2 linked regions of the Piscinibacter gummiphilus genome follow. Each later gene encodes a partner of the first gene's protein in a complex. Links are inferred from orthologs where the notes say so. Each region holds a gene or a part of one and is shown in the gene's direction. Other genes may lie near its edges.

The links. Proteins that work in one complex are often made in the same cells at the same time.
Region 2: the proteins of hfq (region 1) and A4W93_RS00945 are in contact, whole or in part, in a crystal structure (PDB 3VU3), measured with the Escherichia coli proteins. The link is inferred for Piscinibacter gummiphilus from one-to-one orthologs.

What each region holds. Positions count from the first base shown.
Region 1 is NZ_CP015118.1:2,904,396-2,908,701, forward strand. Bases 802-3,651 are described here. They hold hfq (RNA chaperone Hfq), read left to right. Parts: upstream 802-2,030; coding sequence 2,031-2,273; downstream 2,274-3,651. Other genes in these bases: der (ribosome biogenesis GTPase Der), read left to right, coding at 802-1,933; hflX (GTPase HflX), read left to right, coding at 2,308-3,552; hflK (FtsH protease activity modulator HflK), read left to right, coding at 3,606-3,651. Also shown: outer membrane protein assembly factor BamB, read left to right, coding at 1-579; more of der, read left to right, coding at 596-801; more of hflK, read left to right, coding at 3,652-4,306. UniProt on the Escherichia coli protein: RNA chaperone that binds small regulatory RNA (sRNAs) and mRNAs to facilitate mRNA translational regulation in response to envelope stress, environmental stress and changes in metabolite concentrations.
Region 2 is NZ_CP015118.1:213,244-216,936, reverse strand. What follows is about bases 1-2,965. They hold A4W93_RS00945 (catalase), read left to right. Parts: upstream 1-313; coding sequence 314-2,617; downstream 2,618-2,965. Other genes in these bases: A4W93_RS00940 (zinc-binding metallopeptidase family protein), read left to right, coding at 2,689-2,965. In the rest of the region: more of A4W93_RS00940, read left to right, coding at 2,966-3,693.

The sequences.
Region 1 (4,306 bases):
CAACCGTACCGCGACACGCTGCTGGTGGGGCAGGGCGGCAAGCTCGTCGGCCTCGATCCGCTCGCGGGCCAGGTGCGGTGGGAATCCACCGTCGCGTCGCCGCGCGGCACCAACGAGGTCGAGCGCCTCGCCGACCTCGTGGGCCCCGCCGTCCGCACCGGTGAACTGGTGTGCGTCCGCGCGTTCCAGGTCTCGGTGGGCTGCGTGAACGCCGAACGGGGCACGCTGATGTGGTCCCGCAACGCCTCGGGCAACGACGGCGTCGCCGGCGACGACCGCATGGTGATCGGTGCCGACAACATCGACCGCCTCACCGCCTGGCGCACGATCGACGGTTCCGTCGCGTGGTCGGGTGATTCGATGCTGTACCGCGGCCTGTCGGGTCCGGCCATGGCCGGCCTCGCGGTGGTCTTCGGCGACAGCGAAGGGTACGTGCACTGGTTCGGCCGCGACAGCGGCACGCCGGTGGCCCGCACGCGCACCGATGGCAGTGCCATCCACGTGACGCCGGTGCGCGCCGGCAACGTGACGCTGGTCGTCACGGAAGACGGCGGGCTGTTCGCCTTCCGTTCCGAATGACACGAGGCTGTTCCTGATGAAACCCGTCATCGCCGTGGTCGGCCGGCCCAACGTCGGCAAGTCCACGCTGTTCAACCGCATGACGAAGACGCGCGACGCCATCGTCGCGGACTTCTCCGGCCTCACCCGCGACCGCCACTACGGTGACGGCCGCCTGGGCGACCGCGAGTTCATCGTCGTCGACACCGGCGGCTTCGAGCCCGACAGCACCACCGGCATCGTCAAGGAGATGGCCAAGCAGACGCGCCAGGCCGTGGCCGAGGCCGATGCCGTCGTGTTCGTGGTCGACGTGCGTGCCGGGCTGTCGGCCCAGGACCACGACATCTCGCGCTACCTGCGCTCGGTCAACAAGCGCGTGTTCCTCGCGGTCAACAAGGCCGAGGGCATGAGCGAGTCGCCGCTGCTCGGCGAGTTCTACGAGCTGGGCATGGGCGAGCCCCATCCCATCTCGGCGGCGCACGGGCAGGGCATCCGCAGCCTGCTCGACGCGGTGCTCGCCGACTTCGACTTCGGCGACGAAGACGAGCTGGCCGACGACGTCGAGGACAAGCCCATCCGCCTGGCCGTGGCCGGCCGGCCCAACGTGGGCAAGTCCACCTTGATCAACACGTGGCTCGGCGAGGAGCGCCTGGTGGCGTTCGACATGCCGGGCACCACGCGTGACGCCATCACGGTGCCGTTCGAGCGCCATGGCCAGAAGTTCCAGCTGATCGACACGGCCGGCCTGCGCCGCAAGGGCAAGGTGTTCGAGGCGATCGAGAAGTTCTCGGTGGTCAAGACGCTGCAGGCCATCGCCGACGCCAACGTCGTGCTGCTGCTGCTCGACGCCACGCAGGGTGTGTCCGAGCAGGACGCCCACATCGCCGGCTACGTGCTGGAGAGCGGCCGCGCCGTGGTGCTGGCCGTGAACAAGTGGGACGCCATCGACGACTACCAGCGGGAAACGCTGGAGCGTTCCATCGCCCAGCGCCTCGCGTTCCTGAAGTTCGCCCCGGTGCTGCGCATCTCCGCCATCCGCCGCCAGGGCCTGGGCCCGGTGTGGCAGTCCATCGCCGATGCCCACGCCTCGGCGTTCCGCAAGATGTCCACCCCGGTGCTGACCCGCCTGCTGCACGAGGCGGTGGAGGCGCAGGCACCGAAGCGGGCGGGGGCCTTCCGTCCGAAGCTGCGCTACGCGCACCAGGGCGGCATGAACCCGCCGGTCATCGTGATCCACGGCAACTCGCTGGAACACGTGTCGTCCGTCTACAAGCGCTACCTGGAAGGCCGCTTCCGGGAACACTTCAAATTGACGGGGACGCCGCTGCGCATCGAGATGAAATCGTCGCAGAATCCCTTCACCGACAAAGACTGAGGTGCAATTGTTCAAAGTCGGCTGACGCGGCGCAGCACTGTGTTAACGTGCAGTCTCCTCCCTCTCTCCCACGTCTCTCTCAAACACGGAGCATATCGTGAGCAACAAAGGCCAACTTCTCCAAGACCCGTTCCTCAACCTTCTGCGCAAGGAACACGTGCCGGTCTCGATCTACCTCGTCAATGGCATCAAGTTGCAGGGCCACATCGAGTCGTTCGACCAATACGTCGTGCTGCTCCGGAACACCGTGACCCAGATGGTCTACAAGCACGCCATCTCCACCGTCGTGCCGGGCCGCGCGGTCAACTTCAGCACGGCGGACGCCCCTGAACAGGCCTGACGCCAGCTCGGCCTCACCCGGGAACCCTCGCACCTTGGCTGCGGTGAGCGACCTTCCTCGGGCGATCCTCGTCGGGGTCGACTTCGGCGGCAATTCGCCGTTCGACGGCACCCTCGACGAACTCGCGTTGCTGGCCGAATCGGCCGGCGACCTGCCGGTCGCCCGTGTCACGGCGCGCCGCAAGTCGCCCGATCCGGCGCTCTTCGTGGGTTCCGGCAAGGCCGACGAGATCAAGGCCCTGGTCGAAGGCCACCGCGCCGAAGCGGTGCTGTTCGACCAGGCGCTCTCGCCGGCGCAGCAGCGCAACCTCGAGCGGCACCTCGGTGTCGCCGTGGCCGACCGCACCATGCTCATCCTGGAGATCTTCGCCGCCCGGGCGCAGAGCCACGAGGGCAAGCTGCAGGTCGAACTCGCCCGGCTGCAATACCTCTCCACCCGCCTCGTGCGCCGGTGGAGCCACCTCGAACGCCAGCGTGGTGGCATCGGCAACCGCGGGGGGCCGGGTGAAGCCCAGATCGAACTCGACCGCCGCATGATCGGCGAGCGCATCAAGTCCGTGAAGGAACGCCTCGTGCGCGTGAAGAAGCAGCGCGGCACGCAACGTCGCGCGCGCGAACGCAGCGGCACGTTCCGCATCTCGCTCGTGGGCTACACGAACGCGGGCAAGTCCACGCTGTTCAACGCGCTCGTGAAGGCCAAGACCTACGCGGCCGACCAGCTCTTCGCCACGCTCGACACCACCACGCGCCAGCTCTACATCGAGGAGGCGGCCCGGTCGGTGTCGCTGTCCGACACCGTGGGGTTCATCCGCGACCTGCCGCACAAGCTGGTCGACGCCTTCGAGGCCACGCTGCAGGAGGCCGCGGACGCCGACCTGCTGCTGCACGTCGTCGACGCGTCGAGCCCGGTGCTCCAGGAGCAGATGGCCGAGGTGACACGGGTGCTCGGCGACATCGGCGCCGGCGACATCCCGCAGGTGCTCGTCTACAACAAGCTCGACAACCTCGCCGGCGACCGCCGCCCGCACGACCTGGTCGACGTGCTCGAACTCGACGCCGGCGTGCGCGTGCCGCGCGTGTTCGTCAGCGCCCTCGACGGCACCGGCCTGCCGGAGCTGCGGCGGCTGCTCGCGTCCGCTGCCGCGGGAACCTTGTCGGGGGACTTGAACTCGATGCACTCGTCCTTCAACTGGGACCCGGCGGTGAACGCACTCGCCGGGGAGACCGGCGAGGATCGCACCGGGGCGCCCCAGGACCACCACACTCAACAACCACAATGACCATGAGCCGATCCTCCTCATCGCCCGACTCCTTCACGGCCCGGACCTCCGCCGTGACGACGGCGCTTGCGGCGCTGATCGCCGGCCTCGGAGCCCATGCGCGCTGGCGCCTGGCCGGGCGCCCCCAACCCATCCTGAACAACGGCGGCAACCGTGGCGACGGCCCGCCGGACATGGAAGAGATGTGGCGTGACTTCAACCGCCGCCTGAGCGGCCTGTTCGGCGGGAAGGGCGGCGGTCCGCGTCCCACCGGCCCGAACGGCGGCGGCAACAACTTCCAGCCCGACATGCGCAACGCGGGCGTCGGCATCGGCCTGATCGCCGGCGTCGTCGTGCTGATCTGGCTCGGCAGCGGCTTCTTCATCGTGCAGGAAGGCCAGCAGGCCGTGGTGACGTCGTTCGGCAAGTACGACCACACCGCGAACGCCGGCTTCACCTGGCGCTTCCCTTACCCGTTCCAGGCGCACGAGACCGTCAACGTGACCCAGGTCCGCACCGTGGAAGTGGGGCGCAACAGCGTGGCCCAGTCCACCGGCCTGCGCGAATCGTCGATGCTCACGCAGGACGAGAACATCGTCGACATCCGCTTCACCGTGCAGTACCGCCTGAAGGACGCCCGTGCGTTCCTCTACGAGAACCGTGACCCCGAGGCCTCGGTGGTGCAGGCCGCCGAGTCGGCCGTGCGCGAGATCGTGGGCCGCAGCGTGATGGACTCGGTGCTCTACGAGCAGCGCGACGCCATCGCCGTCGACCT
Region 2 (3,693 bases), 2.7 Mb from region 1 along the record:
GCAACGACGCGGCGGCAGCGACCAGTTCTGATCCAGGCCGGTTTACCCGGTCCGCCTGCCATAGGAGCGCCCAATCGACGAATTAGATGGCGCCTATGCACAAAGCGCCCTTGCAGGTACGACGCCTGCCAAGGGCGTTTCTGTTTGAGACCTTCCACTCGACGAGGGACCTACCGTGGCCAAAAAACCTGCTCCTGCTCCCCAGACCGCCCCCGTTTCTAAACCTGCAAGCGGCTCCAAGTCCGCAGCGAAATCCGCTGCACGCAATACCGACAGCGGCCCGGCGAATCCATCTCCGGCGCCTGACAACGATATGCCCGCCCTCAAAGCGGAGCACACCCAGTCGCTCGCAGAGGCGTTCCCCTTCAATGCCACCAAGGCGGGCGAACACGGCATGGCGGCCGGGATGAAGCCTCAACCCGGCGCCACCGCGGTGCCGCGCTCTCGATTGCCGACGGGAAGCACCTTGTCGGAGGCGCAGACCTCACCCAAAGTCGGGACGACGGCGGCCGCGGGGCGCAATGCCACCATCGGCGCCCTCGAGCGCGTGCGCGTGGACTCGACCGGTCAAGTGTTGACCACGAACCAGGGCGTCGCAATCGCCGACAACCAGAACTCCCTCAAGGCAGGCGTGCGCGGGCCCGTGCTGCTGGAGGACTTCATCCTCCGTGACAAGCTCACGCACTTCGACCACGAGCGGATCCCCGAGCGCATCGTGCATGCCCGCGGCTCGGCTGCGCACGGCTATTTCGAGTGCTACGAAGCGCTGACTGAGTTGACCCGCGCGGCGCCGTTTCAAGAAGCGGGCAAGGTCACTCCGGTGTTCGTACGTTTCTCCACCGTCGCGGGCGAACGCGGCAGCAAAGACACGGCCCGCGACGTGCGCGGCTTCGCGGTGAAGTTCTACACCGACGAAGGCAACTGGGATCTGGTGGGCAACAACATCCCCGTGTTCTTCATCCAGGACGCAATGAAGTTTCCCGACCTGGTGCACGCGGTGAAGCCCGAACCGCACCATGCAATGCCGCAGGCCGCGAGCGCTCACGACACGTTCTGGGATTTCGTCTCGCTGATGCCCGAGTCGACCCACATGCTCATGTGGGCGATGAGTGACCGCGCCATTCCCCGCTCGTACGCGACCATGCAGGGGTTCGGAGTCCACACGTACCGGATGGTCAATGCCGAAGGCGACTCGGTCTTCGTCAAGTTCCACTGGAGCCCGAAGGCCGGGACGCACTCCCTGACCTGGGACGAAGCGGTCAAGATCTCCGGCGCCGATCCCGACTACCACCGTCGCGACCTGTGGGAGCGCATCGAAGGGGGCGCGTACCCCGAGTACGAGCTTGCCATCCAGGTGTTCACCGAGGAACAGGCCAACGGCTTCAGTTTCGACGTGCTCGACGCCACGAAGATCGTGCCCGAAGAGTTGGTACCGCTGCGCCCGATCGGGCGCATGGTGCTCAACCGCAACCCGGACAACTTCTTTGCAGAGACTGAGCAGGTGGCGTACTGCACCGCCAACATCATCCCGGGCTTGGACTTCAGCAACGACCCGCTGCTGGCCGGGCGCATCCACTCGTACGTCGACACGCAGATCTCACGCTTGGGTGGTCCCAATTTCCACGAGATTCCCATCAATTCGCCCATCGCGCAGGTTCACAACAACCAGCGCGACGGGATGCACCGGCAAGCCATCCACCGGGGACGCGTCGCCTACGAGCCGAACTCGCTGGCCGGTGGCTGCCCCTTCCAGGCCGGGGCGACCCAGGGATTCGTGTCCGTCGCGGCCCGCCTGCAAGGCAAAGAGGAGCAGGCCAAGGTTCGCGCCAAGCCAGAACTCTTTGCCGAGCACTACCAGCAGGCAACGCTCTTCTACGAAAGCCAGTCCCCTGCCGAGCAGGCGCACATCGCCGCGGCCTTCCGCTTCGAACTGAGCAAGGTCACGGTGCCGGCCATTCGTCAAAGAATGGTGGCGTCTCTGCGCAACGCCTCGGAAGATCTGGCTGCGAAAGTCGCGCAGGGCCTGAACATGCCTCTGCCCGAGCCGATGCCACGCGCCGTCACCGATCCGCCCAAGCCGGAAGTGACGCAGTCGCCCGCGTTGTCCTTGCTGGCCCGCCCTGGCGACGGGTCCATCGCGGGGCGCAAGGTTGCGATTCTGGTGGCCGACGGCGTCGCGGGGGCCGGCGTGACGGCGATTCACGAGGCACTTTTCGCTCGGGGCGCAGTGCCTCGCTTTGCGGCGCCTCGCATCGGACCGGTGCAGACCAGCGACGGCGTGGCCATCGAAGCGGACGTGTCTCTCGAGAACGAACCCGGCTTCCTCTTCGACGCGCTGGTCCTGCCGGACGGGGAGGCGGGGGTCGACGCCCTCGCGGCGGACGCGCACACGTTCGAGTTCATCCGCGACCAGTACCGGCACTGCAAGCCATTGCTGGCGCTCGGTGCGGGCGCTGCGCTGCTGGAGAAAGCCGGGGTGCCCTCGTCCCTTCCCTCGGGAGAACCGGACCTCGGGCTGATCCTGGAGGCGGATGCCGATGCGGGCGCAAAGAAGTTCATTCACGCGATGGCACACCATCGCTACTTCGAGCGGGAAACCGACCCTCCCCTGGTTTGATCGGCTGCCGAGCCAAGCCGCCGTCGCTACAAGCGGCGGCGTTCGTCCAGAACTCACTGCGAGCAAGCGAATTGAAAACACTGCATTGCGAACGCTGTGGCGTGCGCGTCTTCTTCGAGAACGTCACCTGCGGAAACTGCGGCGCATCTCTCGGCTTCGTGCCGTCGGAGCTGGGCATGGGAGCGTTTGAGGTCACTGCTGAGGGCGTCTGGTCCCGACTGTCGGATCGCCCTGCCCAAAGGCCGTGCGCCAACTACACGTCGTACCAGGTGTGCAACTGGATGGTCCCCGCGGAGTCGGGCGATGTGCACTGCGTCAGCTGCCGAACGACGCAGATCCTCCCCTCCCTCGACAAACCGCAGAATCTGTTGCACTGGGCGACGATCGAGCAGTCCAAGCGACGCATGGTCTACAGCCTCCTGTCGATGGGTCTGCCGGTCGTGCCCCGTACGGAGGACACCACGCTTGGTCTTGCCTTCCGATTCCTGGAAGACCAACCGAGCAAACGTGTGCTGACGGGCCACGACAGCGGGGTGATCACCCTGAACGTCGCCGAAGCTGACAACGCACACCGCGAGAAGGTGCGCGCTGCGATGCACGAGCCCTATCGGACACTGCTCGGGCACTTTCGGCACGAGGTGGGGCACTACTACTGGGACGTGCTGATCGACAACACCGAGTGGCTGCCCCGCTATCGCAAGCTCTTCGGCGACGAGCGCGCCGACTACGAGACGGCGCTCAAGCAGCATTACGACTCCCCGAGGGCCGACTGGCAGGACCAGTTCGTCAGCGTCTATGCGAGCTCGCACCCCTGGGAAGATTGGGCCGAGTGCTGGGCGCACTACATGCACTTGCAGGACGGCCTGGAGACGGCCGCCGCGTGGGGCCTGCAGCTCGACAACGCCTTGCCAGGATCGCCTCCGGTCCGCGCATCAGCGCTCGGCTGCGATCCAGACCCGAGCACGGTGGGCCAGGCGCTGGTGGACAGATGGTTGCCCATCTCGCAGTTCGTCAATGCGATGGCCCGAAGCATGGGGGTTCACGACGCCTACCCGTTTGTTGTCCCGCCATCGGTC